4 regions of the Secundilactobacillus sp. MJ173 genome follow, and region 4 is predicted to be linked to each of the others. Evidence: predicted binding sites of a transcription regulator. Region 4 holds the regulator's gene; each other region holds the start of a gene.
The links. Region 4 encodes LexA, which represses DNA repair genes until DNA is damaged. Its sites were predicted from a motif close to CNAACANNTGTTNG; they were not measured.
Positions count from the first base shown of each region.

Region 1: the regulator LexA is predicted to act here: its motif matches at 1,444-1,457, upstream of AC6H04_RS10800 (Y-family DNA polymerase).
Region 2: the regulator LexA is predicted to act here: its motif matches at 3,566-3,579, upstream of uvrB (excinuclease ABC subunit UvrB).
Region 3: the regulator LexA is predicted to act here: its motif matches at 3,836-3,849, upstream of ruvA (Holliday junction branch migration protein RuvA).

Region 1 covers NZ_BAAKGN010000068.1:15,355-20,574, reverse strand. Annotated here, with positions in the region: gene AC6H04_RS10805 (acetyl-CoA carboxylase) at 1-138, opposite strand, end outside; gene AC6H04_RS10800 (Y-family DNA polymerase) at 131-1,432, opposite strand; gene AC6H04_RS10795 (PAS domain-containing protein) at 1,572-2,114, shown strand; gene AC6H04_RS10790 (ArgE/DapE family deacylase) at 2,364-3,521, shown strand; gene AC6H04_RS10785 (D-2-hydroxyacid dehydrogenase) at 3,813-4,805, opposite strand; gene epsC (serine O-acetyltransferase EpsC) at 4,991-5,220, opposite strand, start outside.
Region 2 covers NZ_BAAKGN010000060.1:70,709-75,928, reverse strand. Annotated here, with positions in the region: gene lgt (prolipoprotein diacylglyceryl transferase) at 1-737, shown strand, start outside; gene AC6H04_RS09385 (NAD(P)H-dependent glycerol-3-phosphate dehydrogenase) at 750-1,763, shown strand; gene trxB (thioredoxin-disulfide reductase) at 1,900-2,844, shown strand; gene AC6H04_RS09375 (acetyltransferase) at 2,969-3,502, shown strand; gene uvrB (excinuclease ABC subunit UvrB) at 3,665-5,220, shown strand, end outside.
Region 3 covers NZ_BAAKGN010000064.1:36,374-41,593, forward strand. Annotated here, with positions in the region: gene tgt (tRNA guanosine(34) transglycosylase Tgt) at 1-1,042, opposite strand, end outside; gene queA (tRNA preQ1(34) S-adenosylmethionine ribosyltransferase-isomerase QueA) at 1,115-2,149, opposite strand; gene ruvB (Holliday junction branch migration DNA helicase RuvB) at 2,163-3,176, opposite strand; gene ruvA (Holliday junction branch migration protein RuvA) at 3,206-3,805, opposite strand; gene AC6H04_RS10285 (lysylphosphatidylglycerol synthase transmembrane domain-containing protein) at 3,984-5,003, opposite strand; gene AC6H04_RS10290 (glycosyltransferase family 4 protein) at 5,009-5,220, opposite strand, start outside.
Region 4 covers NZ_BAAKGN010000044.1:27,970-33,189, forward strand. Annotated here, with positions in the region: gene AC6H04_RS07190 (ABC transporter ATP-binding protein) at 1-783, opposite strand, end outside; gene AC6H04_RS07195 (YneF family protein) at 858-1,085, opposite strand; gene AC6H04_RS07200 (DUF896 domain-containing protein) at 1,179-1,421, opposite strand; gene lexA (transcriptional repressor LexA) at 1,639-2,268, shown strand; gene AC6H04_RS07210 (hydroxymethylglutaryl-CoA synthase) at 2,323-3,486, opposite strand; gene AC6H04_RS07215 (hypothetical protein) at 3,507-3,896, opposite strand; gene AC6H04_RS07220 (HPr family phosphocarrier protein) at 4,078-4,344, shown strand; gene AC6H04_RS07225 (GH25 family lysozyme) at 4,423-5,220, shown strand, end outside.

The DNA.
Region 1 (5,220 bases), on a different contig from region 4:
ACGGTGCTGATAGTTAAGAAAAAAATTATACGTTTTATCGTACGGGTCATCCGTGATTTGGACTTGATAGCGGACCTGTGGCAATCGTTTAAACCCTGCGTCCAACCGCTCTGTAATTAATTTTAAATCCTTATTCATAAGCATTCCCTCCGTTATGACCACCGACCAATGACGCCCTGTCGATTGCGGTACCACCCTTTTGCAAACTACTTGCGTACACCAATCGGGTAAAGCCGAACCGGTCACGAATTGCGTCAACCACATGGTCAGCTTTGACCCGTTTAAGTTGTGTCTTAGCTGGTTCAAAGAAGTTCAACTGCAGGCCAGTTGAAGGACACAGCCTAGAGGTATAAACTGCCACGTTTCGAATCGTCTGACCTCCCCAGTTGCGCCTGAACAAATCAAGGATTGCGGCGGTAATCTCAGCATTCTGATCAGTTGGTGCAATGCGCATCTCCTGATGAAACCCGCTGCGGCCATCCGCTTCACTGGCAGCGTAGGAAAACCCAATACTAAGTGACACGCAGCCTGCCTGCTTATGGTGATGACGCAGACGCGAAGCTACCTGTTCGCCAACTTCTTTAATCACCGTCTCGATCTCTGCTTGCTTCATGTAATCTTTGGGTAACACTTGAGAATTCCCCAAGCTGGCATTTTTCGGTCCACGGCGCTTTTTTAGCTGTGACCGATCAATTCCCCACGCCATGGCAAACAGCTGCTGACCCATCAACCCCATCTCGCTATTCAACTGATACGGATCCACGTGAGCCAATTCGTACATATTATGGATCCCTAAACGGTTTAAATGGGATGCGGTTCGTTTGGCAATTCCCCAAATATCGGTTAACTTGGTGACCGGCCAAATCGTTTGCGGTACGGTTGAATAATGAATCTCGCCAATGAGATCAGCATCGTGTTTAGCATAAAGGTCCAGCGCTAACTTAGCTTGAAGCGGGTTATCACCAATCCCAACTGTGGTGTATAACCCTAATTCTCGGCGCACCGTTTTTTGAATCCGAACGGCGACTTCTCGTGGTGTCTTCCCGAATAATCGCCAAGAATGGGTTAAATCCAAAATCGATTCATCAATTGAATACGGCATTAAATCTTCATCAGCAACAAACCGGCGAAAAATATCGTTGATCTGTAGATTGCGTTTAATATATAAATTCATCCGCGGTGGTACCACCACTAACTGCGGATCCTGCGGTACCTCCCGGGCACGGGAAACATTGGCTTGTAAATGATATCGCTGCTTAGCCTCCGGTGATGTGGCTAAAACCAGCCCGCCGTTCGTATTCTCCGCTTCACTCATCACTACAAGGCTAATCTTTAGTGGATTCCACCCCCGCGCCACGGCTTCGACGCTGGCGTAAAACGACTTATTATCGATTAAAAAGAAAACCCCGTGAGGCTCATTTTGGTAATTCATCACGCTCACCTCGAACATATGTTTGTAAACATTATACAAACATATGTTCTTATTTGGCAAGCGTTATTTCCAAAATTCTGAAGTCACAACCATTTCGTACTATAATATAAGCATTAAGTTAACATTGGAGGATGATCCTATGTCAGATAACGAGCCTTTCATGAAAGATGCCCACGTAACCTTCCCAAGCGGGACTTTAACATTAACCGAGCTTCAGCAAATTTTTAAAACACTCCCATTTGAATTAGACCTGGTGGATGCTAGCGACCGCTTTGGTTGGTATTCAGATCAGCCCAATCGCAATCACACCCGCTCTCAGGATCAAATTGGCAAAACGCTGGCGGAAATTCATCCTGCCAAAATTCTACCCGCTATCAAATCCCTCATCGATAGTTTTAAAGCGGGTAAACAGGATTCAGTGAACATTCCCAGTACACAAAACGGTCATAAAATTTTGACCACCTATTACGCGTTGCGCGATGACGCTGGTACCTACTTAGGGACTTTGGAATGCACCGCGAACGTTGACCAAGTGATCAGTATGTTTGAAAACGGTGCGTTTGACGCCCTGTCTGGTGCCTCAACTCAGCCAAATAAAACCACTGATACCACTACCGGTGCGTCGGCCAAGCCACAGATGCCAGAAAACCTAGACGCCAACACTGGCGCATCACAAAAGTAACCATGTGATTAACGACGCTGCTCCAAGAATTCGAGTAGCGCTTTTTACATTTTCAATAACCTGTGTAAAATTTTAAAAATTGCCCCTGTGAAAGTTGCACAAATAATTCAGCGTAAATCAATTTAAAGACTAGCACCAAGCCTTTTTAAAGCACTTTCGTACGCCGTATGTCGAGTGCTAAAGGGGACAATTGTCCTAAAAAAGTTTATAATGTAAAGTATAAGTCTGAAAATGAAAGCGGAGGTCACCATGGATAAACAAAATAAAATTGACATCCTAACGCACTTGGTGCAAATTGATTCGGCTAATGATCATGAAAAAATGGTCGCGGATTACTTAGAAAAGTTACTCACGGATCACGGCATCACAGTTAAGCAAGTTGAAACGTCTCCTGGGCGCAACAACCTGATTGCTGAGCTTGGTGAACCAGACGCAACGCCCGTCTTCGCGCTTGCTGGTCACATGGATACTGTCAGTTTCGGTAATGTGGGCAATTGGGCACATGGTCCATTGTCAGCTGAAGTCCACGGTGACCGCCTTTATGGTCGTGGCAGTGCAGACATGAAGGGCAGTTTAGCTGCCATGGTCATTACCATGATTGAATTAGCAGATAGTAAAACTAAAATTCCTGGCCGCATTCGTTTACTAGCTACAGTTGGTGAAGAATACGGTGCCGCTGGTTCTAAACAATTAACTGAACAGGGTGAAGTTGATGACGTTGACGGCATGATCATCGGTGAACCCACTAGTGGTGACGCGGTTTACGCCCACAACGGTTCGCTGAATTACACCGTTACCTCCGAAGGTACCCCCGTTCACAGTTCTATGCCAGAACAAGGTGTTAACGCCTTGACTAACTTGGTTAAATTCGTGAACGCCGAAGCCGATCTTTTCGCTGACGTGAAACCAAGCAAGGAAGTCGGTCCACTGGTTCACAGTATCACCGTCTTCAATAGCGGCGACCAAGTCAACACGATTCCAGGTCACGCTGAACTGCAAGGAAACATCCGCGCCACACCTGAATTTGGGAACGGAGCCGTCATCAAACGGTTGAACATGATCTGTCGCGGTCTGAGTTCCGCACCCGGTGCTGACTTGTCCTTCAACGTTGACATGTCCTTTGATCCCGTAGTCACTGACAAAGAAGACCCACTGGTTCAATTGGCACAATCAGAATCAAGTAAAGCCCTGAAACATGACACTGACTTTAAAGTTATTCATGGTGCTACCGATGCTTCAGAGTATCGTAAGGCCGAAAACCAATTTCCAATCGTTGTTATGGGCGCTGGTGACTGGGAGAACGCTCATAAGATGAACGAATACGTTGAATTGAGCCAGTTCTTGGTGATGGATGACGTCTATAAAGAAGTTGCTTTGAAGTATTTGAAGAGTTTGAGCAAGAAATAAAAGTGGGATTGGGTTGTGGTAAAAGCGTTAAGGCTACATAGCCGAAACGCGCTCCAGCAGTCAGGGCCCTATGTGTAAGTCACTTCTGGTAAAAATCCAAGTTCGGGATTTCCACCAAAAGCGTCTTACACTACAGTCCCTTAACGCCTGCTTCCACGCTCTGCATTTTTGAAACGCGCTCAACAACACTGATTCCGGCCATATAAGGCACAAAAAAGAGGTTCCCAAAAATCAGGGAACCTCTTTTTTGCGTCTTATATTCTGGAATCAAAGCGTGTTGTTTCACGCTCTCTAAAACTCATGCTCACTAACCCCACCACTAATAATCGCTAACGTATCATCCAGCGACTGCATCACCATGTTCTTAACGGCATGGTCAGTGAAGAACGCTACATGCGGTGTGAGTAACACATTTGTCATTTGCTTCAACTGGTTATAGTGCTCAACCGGTGTTGGGCCATCAAACTTTTTGTTGAAGACCTTAGTTTCATCCTCAACCACGTCCAGCGCTGCGCCAGCAATCTCCTGGTTATTCAGCGCACTGATCAGCGCTTGCGTATCCACCACTGGACCACGGGAGTCGTTGATGAAGAACGCGGTTGGCTTCATTTGCGCAAAGGCTTTGTCGTTAATCAAATGGAAGTTATCATCGCCGCCCCAAACATGTACGGAAATGATATCGGCCCGTTTGTACAGTTCTTCCTTGCTAACATAGGTCAAAACGCCACGTAAATCTTCTCGCGGTGCACGCAGATCATTACCGATCACCGTTGCACCAAGAGCATGGAAAATTCGCGCTAAGGTGCCGCCAATCCGACCAACACCCACGATGCCCACGGTTAGCTCAGTTAATTCCTGTGACCGTAACCCAAGCACCACATAATTATTGTCACTGAGTCGGTCGTTAAATTGTGGGATGTGGCGAATGAGTTGCATCGCTTGCGTCAGTGCCATTTCAGCCACCGCTTCTGGTGAATAAGACGGCACGTTGGTTACCCGCAAATGATTTTCCTTAGCCCACTTCAAATTAACAGTGTCGATACCAGCTGAGCGCGCTGACATTTGAATAATGCCGTAACTGGCTAACTTTTTATAGAAATCTGGATTTTGAGTCACTACAGTTCGTTGCTTAAAATCAATTCCGTCGTACCCCTTGGCCATCTCAACCGTATCATCGTGCAATTCTTTATCAGTACTATCAACTTGCACACCATGTTCCTTTGCCCATTGATCAACAAAGGGCTGTTCATCAATTCGCACGTTGTAAGCTAAAATCTTTGTCATTATCTGTCATTCTCCTACCCAAAATTTAATCAAATAAATCCCTTCCCGTTCATCGTTTGAACAGTAAGGGATCCTCACTCTCCCAGTGATTGCCTGAATAATTGATCACTTTCAATTATCAAACAGTATCTAAAGAGTGTCAATATTAAGATTAGAACTCTATGGGTATTTGATGATAAAGCCAACTACGCCTTTGCGCGTTCATGGGTCGCGCTTAAGGGTATCGGCATCACCTTCCTTGTTTTACGGATCAACCGAGCCGGATTACCTACCGCGGTCCAGTGCGCCGGAACATCTTCTAATACCACCGCACCAGCACCAATTTTAGCACCTTCACCAATCGTGATTGGACCTAACAATAATGCATTAGCACCAATAAAAGCACCCCGTTTAACGATTGGCTGCCGGCGGCCAT
Region 2 (5,220 bases), on a different contig from region 4:
GCGAAGGCGGTCGCCGAAACGTTGATTCCGATGATATATATGATATGATTTTGTGGGCGCTACCTGCAGCAATCATTGCAGCACGGATTTATTATGTGGCGTTTGAGTGGCCATATTATGCACAGCATCCAGCGGAAATTATTCGCGTTTGGGATGGCGGTATTGCAGTCTATGGGTCGCTAATTGGTGCCGGTATTGTCGTGTTTTTCTTCTGTCGCTCCCGTTTTATTCCGGTATGGTTGATGCTCGATATTGCTGCACCGACAGTCATCATGGCGCAGGGGATTGGACGTTGGGGTAATTTTATGAACCAAGAAGCTTTTGGTCAGATTACCAGTTTAAGTTTTCTTCAGGGGTTACACTTGCCGCATTTTATTATTTCTCAGATGCTGATCAACGGTGCTTATCGGCAGCCCACTTTTTTGTATGAATCTACTTGGGACATTCTAGGGTTCATCGTTTTGATGAGTCTGCGACATCGTCCAGGATTATTTAAACAGGGTGAAGTGTTCTTAAGCTACGTGATTTGGTATTCGTTTGGTCGGTTCTTTGTGGAAGGCATGCGGACGGATAGTTTAATGCTGTTTAACGTCATTCGAGTTTCGCAGTTGTTATCCGTGGTATTGTTTATTGGCGCAATTGGTCTCATGATTTATCGTCGGCGACTTGGTTCCCAGGTCTCAATGTATTTGGATGGTAATCCGTATTCAAAAAAAGCCAAGCAGGCTAAAAATTAAGGAGAAATTACTATGTCTGAAAAAATTGCAGTGTTAGGCGCAGGTTCTTGGGGAAGTATTTTGGCAAACCTATTGGATGAAAATGGCAGTGAAGTTTCACTTTGGTCATATAATCCCGATCAGGTTAAAGAACTCAACGAAAAACACACTAACACGCATTATATAAAAGATTTTACGTTTTCTGAAACCCTTAAAGCCTACTCAGATTTGAAGCAGGCATTGGAAGGTGCGACCACCGTACTGTTCGTTGTTCCTACTAAGGCCGTGCGCTCAGTTGCCGGTAAGACTAAAGCGGTGCTTGAAGAGTTGCACACAAAGCCACAAATTATCCACGCCAGCAAAGGGATTGAACAAGGCACTTATAAGCGGGTTTCAGAAATTTTAGCTGAGGAAATACCAGCTGATCTTCGGGCAGCCATCACGGTGCTGTCGGGTCCAAGCCATGCGGAAGACGTTGCCAAGCGAGATATTACCCTAGTTACGGCAGCTAGCACGGATTTGGATGCTGCAAAGCATACTCAGAAATTATTTATGAATCGCTATTTCCGGGTGTACACCAACAGTGATGTGATTGGTGTAGAAATTGCTGCGGCCTTGAAAAATATCATTGCTTTGGGTACTGGTGCCTTAAACGGTCTTGGCTATGGTGACAACGCTAAAGCTGCGTTGATGACTCGTGGCCTCGCTGAAATTTCACGGCTTGGTGCTTCATTTGGCGCTAACCCGCAGACTTTCACTGGATTAGCCGGTGTCGGCGATATTATCGTCACTGGAACGAGTCAAAATTCCCGGAATTATCGTGCAGGTGACGAGTTAGGGAAGGGTCAAACGCTGGAAGAAGTGATCGATACTATGGGAATGGTGATCGAAGGGGTTGCAACGACTAAAGCTGCTTACGAATTATCCAAACAGCGCGGCGTTGAAATGCCAATTACCGAAGCAATCTACCAAGTTCTATACGAGGGTAAAGACATTCGCAAAGCAATTTCAGACTTAATGATGCGTGAGGGTCGTTCAGAATTTTAACAACAGGTTGCTTGTGCGCAATCTTATTTCTCGACAAACTTACAAAAAGATAGTAGACTAGGTTTCGTCTTTGAAACTACAAGTATTTAAATAAACACTCAGTGTCGCACTTGTTGCGCTTGAAAGGGGAAGTAGTATGGCTAAACAGTATGATGTAATTGTAATTGGTGCAGGGCCTGGCGGGATGACCGCTGCGCTTTATGCATCCCGTGCCAACTTATCAGTCCTCATGTTAGATCGCGGTATTTATGGCGGTCAGATGAACAACACTGCGGCAATTGAAAACTATCCTGGCTTTTCATCGGTCATGGGACCAGATTTGGCCGAGGATATGTACAAGGGTGCCACTCAGTTTGGTGCCGAGTACGCATATGGCAGCGTAGAATCCGTTGAAGATCATGGTGCTACCAAAGTGGTGACTACCGACACGGATACCTATGAGACTAAAGCAGTGATTATTGCAACCGGCTCAGAATACCGTAAATTAGGTGTGGCTGGTGAAGATACCTACGGCGGGCGTGGGGTTTCATACTGCGCGGTTTGTGATGGTGCCTTCTTTAAAGGTCGTGAAGTGATCGTGGTTGGCGGTGGTGATTCTGCCGTTGAAGAGGGACTCTACTTAACACAATTAGCTTCTAAGGTAACCGTTATTCATCGCCGTGATCAGTTACGTGCGCAAAAGATTCTCCAAGATCGAGCGTTTGCAAATGATAAGATGAACTTTGTCTGGAACAGTAATGTTGAGGAAATCCTTGGAGACGACCAAAAGGTTACTGGCGTTAAAGTTTTGAATAATCAGACTGGTGAAGAAACCACTATTGATGCTAGCGGCGTGTTCATTTACGTTGGTATTTTACCTAAGACTGAGCAGTTTACTGATCTTGGTATTACTGACTCGATGGGTTGGATTGAAACGAATGACCACATGGAGACCAAGGTTCCCGGAATCTTCGCCATTGGTGATGTTCGGGTTAAAGACTTGCGTCAAATTACGACTGCTGTTGGTGATGGCGGTATGGCTGGCCAACAGGTGTTTAAATACATTGAAGCATTGGCTGACAATGGTGCCGTTGTTAAATAATTGATAAATTGGATTTTAAGGGAATGGTCATTGGCCATTCCCTTTTTTAGTTGAATAAAGTCGTAAATCTGATGAGTTACTATATAATGAAGTAGAACTGTTAATTAAAAAGGGGATACCAAATATGCAAACTCTTGCTAAACAATTATCCAACCAGCTGGCTTATGATGTTCGTGAGCTGACTCATGACGATGACGATCAAATCTATCAGTTGCAAAAACAGCACCAAAAATTCTTTGATTTATTTCTGGATCATCGATTAACTAAACGTGAGGCAGTTTCTGATTTAGATGAAGTTGCGGGCGAGGCAGCGGCCAGCCAAAAGCATTATTTAGGCTTATTTAGTGGTGACCAGCTAGTGGCAACCCTGGATTTGACGATTGACTATCCGTTACCTCAGCTGGTCTGGCTTGGTCAATACTTTGTTGATGAGAGTCGGGTATCAACTGGTGAGCGTACCGAGATTCTTAATCAAATTCTGAGTGTGTTGAAGCAGTTAACAGCAGTGCAGGTTCAGTTGCTTGTTTTGAAAGCAGATCAAGAAAATCGTAAATTTTACGAAAATGCGCAATTTGAAACGGTGAGTGAAACGCGCACACAGGTTGGACAGGTCTTTATGGATGCCCTAATTTATCAAAAAACGTTAGCGAATGAATAACTAGTGAAATCCCGTTAAATTAGGCTTTACATGAGCCTTATTTGATGTTGATGCTTTCGGTGGCGAAAATACGTTCGCTATGTTAAAATAGACAAACATATGTGGGAAGGCAGCTGCTTTCCTGCTTTTAACGTGTACTGAAATTAAGGGGGTAATCCATTTATGATTGAACGGCAGGGAGATCGTCAGTTTGACCTAGTTTCAAAGTATCAGCCCACAGGAGATCAACCCGAAGCAATCAAAGAATTGACAGCGGGTATTGAACAGGGCAAAAGGGCCCAAGTGCTGTTGGGTGCGACGGGAACAGGGAAAACATTTACCATTTCCAACGTCATCAAAAATGTGAATAAGCCAACACTGATCCTTTCTCATAACAAAACGTTGGCTGGTCAGCTCTATGGTGAGTTTAAAGAATTTTTCCCCAATAATGCTGTGGAGTATTTTGTGAGTTATTACGATTATTACCAACCAGAAGCCTACGTGCCATCAAGTGATACGTACATTGAAAAGGATTCGTCGATTAATGATGAGATTGATAAGTTACGTCATTCTGCAACCAGTTCATTACTTGAACGCAACGATGTCATCGTGGTGGCGTCTGTGTCTTCCATTTTTGGTTTAGGGGATCCCACCGAATATAAAAACCACACCGTTTCGCTAAGAGTGGGTCAACAAATCGAGCGTAACGATTTAATGCGGAAACTGGTTGATATTCAGTTCGAACGTAACGACATCGATTTTCAACGTGGCCGTTTCAGAGTACACGGGGACGTACTTGAAATCTTTCCTGCATCTCATGATGAACGTGCATTGCGAGTGGAGTTTTTTGGTGATGAAATCGATCGTATTCGAGAGGTTGACGCTTTAACTGGTGAGATTATTGGTGATCGTGATCATGTGGCCATTTTCCCTGCAACTCATTTTATGACGAATGATGATATTATGGATCGTGCGATTACGGGAATTGAAGCCGAATTGAAAGACCGCTTGGCATACTTTGAAAAAGAAGGTAAGTTGCTAGAAGCGCAACGGCTTAAGCAGCGAACCACCTACGATATTGAAATGTTACGGGAAATGGGTTACACCAACGGTATCGAGAATTATTCACGCTTTATGGATGGCCGTAAACCTGGCGAACCGCCGTATACCTTGCTGGATTTCTTCCCTAAAGATTTTTTGCTGGTTGTAGACGAATCTCACGTTACCATGCCACAAGTTCGCGGCATGTATAACGGTGACCGCTCCCGGAAGCAGCAGTTGATCGATTACGGTTTCCGACTGCCCAGTGCACTGGATAATCGGCCGTTGAAACTTGACGAATTCGAAAAGCACATTAACCAAGTGGTTTATATGTCTGCTACCCCCGGTGATTACGAATTGGACCAGACGAATACCGTTATTCAGCAAATTATTCGACCAACTGGGCTATTGGATCCAACGGTGGAAGTTCGACCAATCATGGGGCAAATGGATGATTTAGTTGGTGAAATCAATAAGCGAATCGATGCCAACGAACGGGTCTTTGTTACCACTTTAACTAAAAAGATGGCAGAAGATTTGAGCGACTATCTAAAAGACCTAGGAATTAAGGTTGCTTATTTGCATAGTGATATTAAGACACTGGAACGGACTCAGATCATTCGCGACTTGCGACTTGGTAAGTACGATGTGCTGGTTGGAATTAATCTGCTACGTGAAGGGATTGACGTGCCTGAAGT
Region 3 (5,220 bases), on a different contig from region 4:
GCATCAGGTGCAGTAAAAAATATAAATTATGGTAACTGGTTAATCGTAAACCAAAACTCTCATCCGCTTTGAACAAATGCCGGATGTAGGCACGGGTGTAGTTTCGGCAGGTATAACAGTCACATTGATCATCAATGGGCGAAAAGTCGCGAGCGTACTTGGCATTTTTTACCGTTAAACGACCATGACTTGTCATGCAAGTACCACGACGAGCAATCCGTGTTGGCAGCACACAGTCAAACATATCAATGCCACGCATCACACCATCAATCAGCGAATCTGGTGAACCAACGCCCATTAAGTAACGCGGCTTGTTAGTTGGTAGCATGGGTGCTGTAAAATCAAGGACTCGATTCATTTCAGCCTTGGATTCACCCACTGAAAGTCCACCAATTGAATATCCAGGGAAGTCCATGCTGACCAGATCATGAGCGGACTGACGACGCAAATCTTCATACCCAGCTCCTTGAACAATACCGAATAGCCCTTGCCAGTCAGGATTGGCGTGGGCCTTTAAGCCTCGTTCAGCCCAACGGGATGTCCGTTCAACCGAATGTTTAATGTAGTCATAACTCTCAAAAAACGGTGGGCATTCATCCAGACTCATCATGATATCAGGCCCTAAGTCATTTTCAATCTGCATGGCTTTTTCAGGTGACAAGAACATTCTGTCACCGTTAGCAGGGTTCTTGAAGTGAACCCCCTCTTCCGTAATGTTACGGTTTTCAGCTAAAGAGAAGACCTGAAAGCCACCAGAATCAGTTAAAATCGGCTTTTGCCAATTCATGAATTTGTGCAAACCGCCAGCTTCTTTAACCAGGTCTTCCCCTGGCTGAAGCCACAGATGATAGGTATTCGCTAAGATCACACCCGCACCCATTTCATCTAGTTCTTCAGGTGCCAGTGACTTAACGGTTGCTTGCGTTCCTACCGGCATAAACATCGGCGTTGGAAACGTACCGTGGGGTGTAATTAGTTCACCCAATCGGGCACCCGTGTCTTTTTCAGTTTTAATAAGGCGATATTTAATCGCTGGTTCCATATTTGTTCCTCCATATTTAACTAACAACGGCCCCTTGCTATCTATCAACAGCAAAAGGTCGCCGAACAAGTACTATTTAATGAACATCGCATCACCAAAGCTAAAGAAACGATAACGTTCTTCGATGGCGTGCTGATAAGCATTCAAAATGTTATCGCGACCAGTAAAGGCGGCCACTAACATCACTAGTGTCGATTTCGGCAAATGGAAGTTAGTGATAAAGGCATCAACGACTTGCCACTTGTACCCTGGTTTAATGAAGATATCCGTCCAACCAGAATCGGCCTTGATCTCTCCATTAAACTTTGTCCCAATCGTCTCTAACGTCCGAATAGAAGTCGTCCCAGTAGCAACGATGCGCCCGCCGTTTTCACGAACCTCATTCAACGTTTTGGCTGACTCTTCCGACAGTTGGTAAAATTCCGAATGCATCTTGTGATCTTCAATATTCTTTTCGTCTACTGGCCGGAAAGTCCCTAAGCCCACGTGAAGCGTCAAATAAACCAGCTTAATACCCTTATCCTGCACCTTTTGCAACAATTCCTTAGTCCAATGCAGACCAGCAGTTGGGGCAGCAGCAGAACCTGGTGTTTTGGCGTAAACTGTTTGATACCGTTCTGGATCATCCAGTTTCTCTTTAATATAAGGTGGCAATGGTGTTTCACCAAGTTTTTCAAGGATCTCCATGAAGATGCCATCGTAGTGAAATTCGATCATCCGACCACCATGTTCCAGTTCCTTGGTCACCGTAGCGGTTAACAACCCGTCACCAAAGCTGATGACAGACCCCACTCTTATCCGTTTAGCCGGCTTCATCAGTGTCTCCCACTCGTCACCCTTAGTGTTGTGCAGTAACAATACTTCAGCATGACCACCCGTCTCTTCCTTAATACCATAGATTCGCGCAGGCATCACCCGAGAGTTATTCATTACCACAGCGTCGCCGGGATTCAAATAATCAAGAATGTCATAAAAATGCTTGTCAGTCATCTCCCCGGTTTCGTGGTCTAAAACAAGTAACCGTGAGGCATCCCGTTTTTCAATCGGTGTTTGGGCAATCAGTTCGTGTGGTAAATCGTAATCAAAATCTTCCGTCGTTAGTGTCATTATGAAGGTCCTTTCACTTGTTGTCTGGTGTAATCCCAAGGTGTTCATATGCCAGTGGTGTTACCATTCGCCCACGGGCAGTTCGTTTAATAAACCCTTTTTGTAAGAGAAATGGTTCGTACATCTCCGCTACTGTATCGGTTTCTTCCCCAATATTTGCAGCCAACGTATTTAAACCAACTGGTCCACCGTTATAAAAGCGGATCATTGTTTCCAATAATTTAATATCCGTCTGATCCAGCCCCTCGTCATCAACCTGCAGCATTGTCAGTGCCTGTTGAACAATGGACCGATCAATGGAATCGTGATGTTCCGAAACTTCAGCAAAGTCACGGATTCGCTTTAGTAAGCGATTAGCGATTCGTGGTGTTCCCCGAGAGCGAAGTGCAATTTCGTGCGCGCCTTCCTCTTGGATGGGCGAATTTAAGATTCTAGCTGACCGCTTTACAATCTGCTCCAATTCGTCTGTGTTGTAATACGCCATGTGACCCACAATGCCAAACCGATCACGAAGCGGTGCTGACAGTAAGCCAGCCCGGGTAGTCGCACCGATCAGTGTAAAGGGTGGCAGCGGAAAATGAATCGGGTGAGCTGTTGGACCCTGTCCCACAACGATATCAATAAAGAAATCTTCCATGGCAGAGTACAACATTTCTTCCACCACTTTTGGCAAACGATGAATTTCGTCAATAAACAGCACATCGCCTGGATTCAATTCATTGAGCAGTGCCACCAGATCGCCCGTCTTTTCAATTGCTGGTCCACTAGTGGTCTTAATCCCCACCTGCATTTCACTGGCAATGATCATAGCTAACGTAGTCTTACCTAATCCAGGAGGCCCATACAACAGCACGTGATCCAATGCCTCTTCACGCTTTTTAGCGGCACGAATATAAACACTCAGTTCTCGTTTTAAAGCCGTTTGTCCAATGTAAGTCGCCAAACGGCTTGGCCGCAACGACTGTTCAATCGACGTTTCAGCCTCATCTTGTTTGTCGCCCGCAACTATTCGGTCATCTTCAGCCATCTGCTCACCCCCTTCTTATCCCAATTTTTCTACTTTGTTAATAATTTTAGCGCAGCACTTAAATAAGCATCCGTGGTCTGTTCAGGCTCGTTCTGCAACCCTTTTTCAACTCGTTTAATATCTCGATCTTTATAGCCCAGCGCCGCTAGTGCTTCTAAGGCATCTGCCAAAGCAGCGTTATCCGTTGTTGAAATCACCGTCTTTGGTTGGTCAAATAAGCTGTTAGCTGAAAAGTCCTCTAACTTATCCTTCAAATCCAAAACAATCTGCTGGGCGGTCTTTTTGCCAATACCAGGGAATTTAGTGAGATAAGTCACGTTATTTTGACTGATTGCTTCGACAATAGCCTGTTGATCACCATTTGCCAAAATAGCCAGTGCACTCTTCGCGCCAATGCCAGATACGGCTAACAGTTTTTCAAACAGCTGCTTTTCTTTTAACGAACTGAATCCATATAACGTTTGAGCTGTATCGCTAATGGTTTGATGAATATAAATTTTAGTCAAGTTGTCACCAACTTCAAACCTAAAGGGGTTCGCCACCCGAATCAGATAGCCAACTCCGTTAACATCCAACACGATATAAGCAGGTTGAATATCGACAACCTTACCATTTAAATACTCATACATTATATGATAGCTCCAGTTCTATAATTTACGTAAACGTATGTTTGCTTATGAGATTGTAACATGAATAATGGCTGACAGGCAAGGTGGTCTCATAAACTAATAAAACCCGATTTATCAGCTTTGTAAGCCAATAATCAGGTTATCTTTAACGTTTAACGTGGCCTTTAATTCCGCCACCTCAAACTTTTGCTTTAATTTTATCCGGTTTGACCGTCAATGCGATCATACCAGCAAGAATCCCTAAGTAATACGTCAGTAACCGCCAAAGTAACATCGCAAGCACCAACTTACTTGAATTCGTGATATACGAACCAAAAAGTACCGTAAAGGCGTATTCAGCTCCGCCTGACCCACCAGGTATTGGGAAAATTGAAATCACCATCACGATTAAAACGTGCAGAGAAGTGATCATCACAATGTTGGCCTGAGTGTACCCTAGCGAAAGCATAATAAAATACGGCACTAGGTAGTAAAAAACGAGCTGGAAGAAAGTAATCACCACCACTTTCAGCAACAGCTTCCACTGGCCGATTAACTGCACACTTTCCTGATAAAATAAATCAATCTTGGTATCCAACTTAACGATCCAAGCGTTCGTCCTTTCAGCACTAGTAAACCAGCGAACCGGCATCATCACAACGCGCATGGCCTTCTTGGTAAATTGCGGCCAAAACATCACTAAAAATAAACCGACGATCACTGCGAAGTGAATGACAAAACCAAACACCACAAACAGCGATAAGTAACTCATCTTACTGACCATATAATGAAAGCCAATAATCAGAGCGATCAAGAAGTTAATCACGATCATCGCTTGGTAGACAATGAACTTCATTAACAAAATTGAGCTGGCTTTGCCACCATCAATACCGCTTTGAAGCATGGCAATTAATTGAGCTGGCTGACCGCCTGACGAAAAAGGCGTAATGCCATTGAATAACTGCTCGATCAACGGAATTCGCAGCGCGCTTTTAAACGAATACTGTCCCAGCCGTTCATCCGCAAAGACTTTAACCACTAAGCCTTCCAGCATAAAGTACAGCAGCATACAACCAACCGCCACCAACAGCCAACCTTGGTGAATCGTCGTAAAATCACGAATTAATATATTGAGCTTAATGTCCCGTAATGAATAGCCGAAAATCGAAACACCCAGCAATATAATGAGGAACAATGCAATTTTATTGCGTCTCGACATAGTCTTTAACCTCTTTTGGTCTGTTCAGTATAGAATTGCAGCCAAATCTTGGCTAATCGTTCCTCTGAGTAATAGTCTGCGCCCTGTTCGGCTTTCTTTTTAAGCGCCAGCAGTGCTTCTGAGTTTGAACTTAAATCAGAGATGATCTGATCCATTTCTTCCACATCTTGGGCAGCAGCATAGTCCCCTTCAATAATAGCGTGGTATAAGTCTAAAT
Region 4 (5,220 bases):
GACAATGGTGGCCACATAGGCTAGTGCAATAATTACAGTGGTAATGGGATCAAATAACGCATCCAGACGATTGACTCGTCGATTGACCTTGATGGTTTGATCCACCTGCTGGTTAAAATCAGCAATATCTTCGCGTTCCTGCCCCAGGCTCTTAATGACTTTAACGCCACTAATGCTTTCCTGAGCTTTATTATTTAAGCGTGAAAACGCAGCTTGGGAATCGCGGAAGGCAACGTTAATTTTTTGACCAAGATAGTACGCCATTACCGCCAGTAACGGAAACGGCAGGACGGCAATCAACGTTAACCGCCAGTTAACCAACGTCATCATGGCAATCAGTGTCGTCCCACCAGTAATAATTGAATCTGCAAATTGAAGGATACCGCCACCAGCCACTCGTTGAATAGCTTGTAAATCATTGGTGGCACGAGCCATTAAATCACCCGTCCGGTACTTCTGGTAAAAGGTTTGATCCATACCCATATAATGGTTAAAAAGTCGCTGTCGCAGTGTTTTTTCTAGTTTCGCGGCCGCACCCCAAATCGCAGTACGCCACATATAACGTGCCCCGTATTGACCCAGTGCAGCAACTAACAGAATCAGTAAATCAGTCACTAATAGTTTCACCGTTAACTGATGGTTATGAATCAAATCAACAACAACCCCAATCATCCTTGGTGGAATAATTGCGAGTAAAGCCGTAATCAGTAGTCCCAATAAGCCGAATAAGTACGTTTTCCATTCCGCTTTGAAATACCAGCCTAGTTTTTTAAAGATACTCATGCGATCACCTCCTTGATTTCCTGACAAATTAAAAAGACTCGGGATTACCCAAGCCTTCGTATTAAGAATGCGAATTAACGCTTTTCTGATTGCTGTTGTTTCATGCTGTTCATCATTTGACGCAACTTCTTTTCTGAAGGACGTTGTCCCATTTGCATCATCATCATGCGCAATTGGTCTTCGTTGATTGGTGGATTTTCACGAATGTACTTTTCCATATACTTACGTGCAGCGAAGAACCCAATTGCTAAACCGGCTAATAAAGCAACGATTACAATTAGAATCCAAATTCCAGTGCTCAAGTGGATGTGCCTCCTTTTCAGTAGCTTCCAGTTAACAATATTACACAAGTTCAGCCCATTTTAAAAGGTTTTCTGAAGGAAAGGGTAAATCGTTTACCGTAAACCCTTCTTTTTTTGAATTTCTTGAACCTTTTTCGGTGTAACTTCCTTACCTGATTTATCGAAAACACGTAACATTTCAATATCATTTTTAAAACTTGCGCGGAACTGCTTGAGATACTTCTGGCGCAAATCTTTTCGTTCTACCTTTTCAAGTTCAGTTAAGCCCTCTGCTTTTGCTTTTCTAGCTAATTCATTAATACGGGCGATTAATTCTTTCATTTCGGTCTCTGCCATTAAATTCACTCCCTTGTACAAACATGCTTTAATATAATAACGCGAAACCCAAATTGGTTCAAGGCAGAAAGCCTATTATAGGGTAAGAAAACAACTCAAATGAATGATAAACATCATGCCTTTTCCAATTTCATCAGAAAAGCGAACACTTGTTTGAAATAATGTGCCAAATATGCTATCATTACGGTAATTCAAACCGAATGTTAGAGGTGAAACCATGACAAAATCTTCAGATTCGAAACAACTCGCAATTTTGCGATTTATTTATGACCAGACTCAATCACACGGTTATCCGCCGACAGTTCGTGAAATTGGTGAAAAAGTGGGTCTTAGCTCAACCTCAACCGTGCATGGTCACATTGCTAGGCTGGCTAAAAAAGGGCTTCTAATTAAGGACCCCACTAAACCACGGGCACTGGAAGTCACTGATCTGGGAATCGATGCATTAGGCATTATTAAAACGCCCACCAAGATCCCAGTATTAGGTACTGTGGCTGCTGGTGAACCCATCTTAGCTGTTCAAGAAGCCGTTGACTATTTCCCCGTTCCCGATCAACTAGTGGACGAAGCCGGCGACTTATTCATGCTTCAGATTCGTGGCGAAAGTATGATCAACGCAGGTATCCTGAACGGCGATAAGGTGATTGTTAAAAAGCAGCATTCAGCCGAAAACGGTGAAATTGTGATTGCCATGACTGAAGAAAATGAAGCAACGTGCAAGCGATTCTATAAGGAAGACCATTACTACCGCTTACAGCCAGAAAACGATACGATGGCGCCGATTATTTTGAATCAAGTTACTATTTTGGGCAAAGTAATCGGTTTATACCGTGACGAAATTTTCTAATAACACGTTCAAAAAACAGCAGGCAATCGCCTGCTGTTTTTATTTATTTCTTCACTATTCACCACGATCTACATACTGTCGCTGGTCGTGTTCGATACCCTTCAATACAAAGCGTGCATCATCGTGGCTCAGATCAAGCAACACATCATGGTCTGGTAATTGTTGAGAAAAGAGTCGTTCGTACTGCGTCATAGTTAATCGCTGACGACTACGAAAGAAATCTGTAAACCAGCTTTTTGAGGCTTGAACCTCAAAGCTGTCACTGATCGTCCCGCTATAAAATTCGCCCTCTGCGCCAGACCCATAACTGAAAAGGCCGACTCTTTGTCCGGGTTTCAAATCAGCGTTATCAAATAGTGATCGCAGGCTGAGATAAAGGGACCCAGTGTAAAGGTTCCCCACCTGACGATTATATTGTCGGCTGGCCTCAAAATTAGCCATCAACTGTTTTTGCTGACCCTCACTGGCTTCTGGCAAAATCGCCCGTAATCCCTTTAATCCCATTTTCGTAAACGGCAAATGAAACGCAAATGCCGTAAAGTCATCAATGGTGCGCTCAGTCTGCTGTTGATAATCCTGCCAAACGGCTTTGAAAAAGCCCACGTAAACATTCTCGGAATAACGGCCATCCACCAATGCTTCTGTGCGATAAAGTGGGCGCCAAAAATCCATGATATCTTCAGAACGAAACGCTGACGCATCATCCAGGTTTAACAGTCTAGGTTCAGCACTGATGGTGATTGCTACCGCACCGCCACCCTGCGTCACTTCACCTGGGGTGTTCAACCCATAACGGGCAATGTCAGCACCAATGACTAAAACCTGTTTATCGGGGTGGAGTCGGACATAATCATGAGCGAACTGAACCCCAGCTGTGGCACCGTAACAGGCTTGTTTGATTTCAACTGCCCGAATATTATCTGGTAACTTTAATAATCGTTTCAGGTAGATAGCTGCAGACTTTGAGTTATCAATGCCAGACTCAGTTCCGAACAGGACCATGGCTATTTTATCCCGATTAGTATCGTCGATCACTTGTATTGCGGCATTGGCTGCTAGTGTAACGGCATCCTGTGTCACTGGGATAACCGACTGTTCTGACTGGCCAATACCGATCCGATATTTATCTGGCTCTTCGCCCCTTGCATGTGCCAAATCAACAAGGTCCAAATAGGTTTTTGGCGTGTAAAACGCTAACTGATCAATTCCAATTTGCATAATTTTCTCCTTATTGCTTACTATTTACCTAAATAGTGATAATTATAATCCATACCCTCTTTATAAAGCTGGTAAGACGCTTCAGATTCATCCGCAAAGATCACCGAAATTGCTGGCGTACCCCAAGATGAATAGCCCCAAAAGACTGTATCATCATAATCATAACTGTCGTTGGGGTGTCGGTAAAATCCTCGCGTTCGGTCCCAGATCGTACCGTGAGTTCTAACCCAATCTTCAGCAATACCAGCCTTTACTTCATCTAGGCGTTCACTGTTATCTAAAATCAACTGTTGTAGCCGATCCCAGTCGATTTGCCAATCATGTTGCTTAGGTCGTGGCTGACCGTCTTGATAAACGGTTGAAGACTCAATGACGTTTAACTGAATCGGTACCAAATCTTGAAAACGCATGGAAATTCCTCCCTCAATTAAGTACCACTATTTGTACCGTCTGCTTTTGATTTATTCGTATACCATGCTATCATAGTATTAACCGCTTACCAAGCAGTGTCTTCTTGGCGATTGACGTTTCACCATGAACTAAAAAGCAATTTGAATCAAAAATAATTATACCTAAAATGAGGTGTTAAGATTGGTAAGTACTACTGTAAAAGTGATTGCACCAGAAGGATTAACTGGGGACAAGGTGAACCAACTTACTAATGAGTTAGCTAAGTACGATTTTACAATTACGTTAGCGTATAACGGTACCAAGACAAACGCGAACAGTTCACTGGGTGTCATGAGCTTAGGTGTACCCAGCGGTGCGGAAATTGAAATTGGCGTTAACGGCACAACTGAACAGTTAGAATCAGCCGTTCAAACTCTGATTGATCACCAAATGGTGACTAAACTTTAGCTTTATTCATTAACCGGTTGCCTTTCAGCAGCCGGTTAATTTAACAAAAACGAGAATGTGTTGAGGGGATTTTATATTATGCAATTATCAAAACAACTATTGACGGGGCTGGCAACTGCTGGTGCGGTACTTTTAGTGGGGAGCCGTAACGCCAGTGCAACACTTAATCCAAGCAGCTCACAGCCACGAACTGACATGGTAGATTTATCTAGCTGGCAATCCAATTTAGGCGCCACTGATTATCAGAAACTCCATGATGCCGGTGTGAAGGCAGTTGCCATCAAAGCAACTGAAGGCACTTCATACACTAGCCCCGTTCTTAAGCAACAATCACAGGATGCGGCGGACGCAAATCTAGCGGTGAACTACTACCACTTTGCCCACTTTACTTCCGTGGCTAGTGCTCAAGCTGAGGCGCAAAACTTTATCAACGCCGTCCAGTCAGTGACTAGTTCAAAGAACATGGTCATGGTCGTTGATTTTGAATCCAGTGAACTATCAGGCTTGTCTAAGAGCCAAAACGATGCTGATTTAGCCGCTTTTGACAGTGTATTAAACGCTGCCGGCTATAACAAGACCGATTTATATACCATGTCCAGTTGGGTAGGTAACCGCATCGACACCAATGACAGCAACAAAGGTTGGATCGCACAGTGGCCATCAAATCCCACTGGTACAAAATATCCATCCGCTAACGCCTGGCAATGGGCCTCTGATTACCGCTTTAGCGGTGAATCACAGAACCTAGATGTTAGTCAATTAAATAACGAATTTTACGTAAACGGTAGTACAAACACGGCGGTTCACACCAGTCCAAGCAGCTCCACACCAAAGACGACGCTGGTTAAAGTACCCGCACCTGCGCCAACCTCTTCT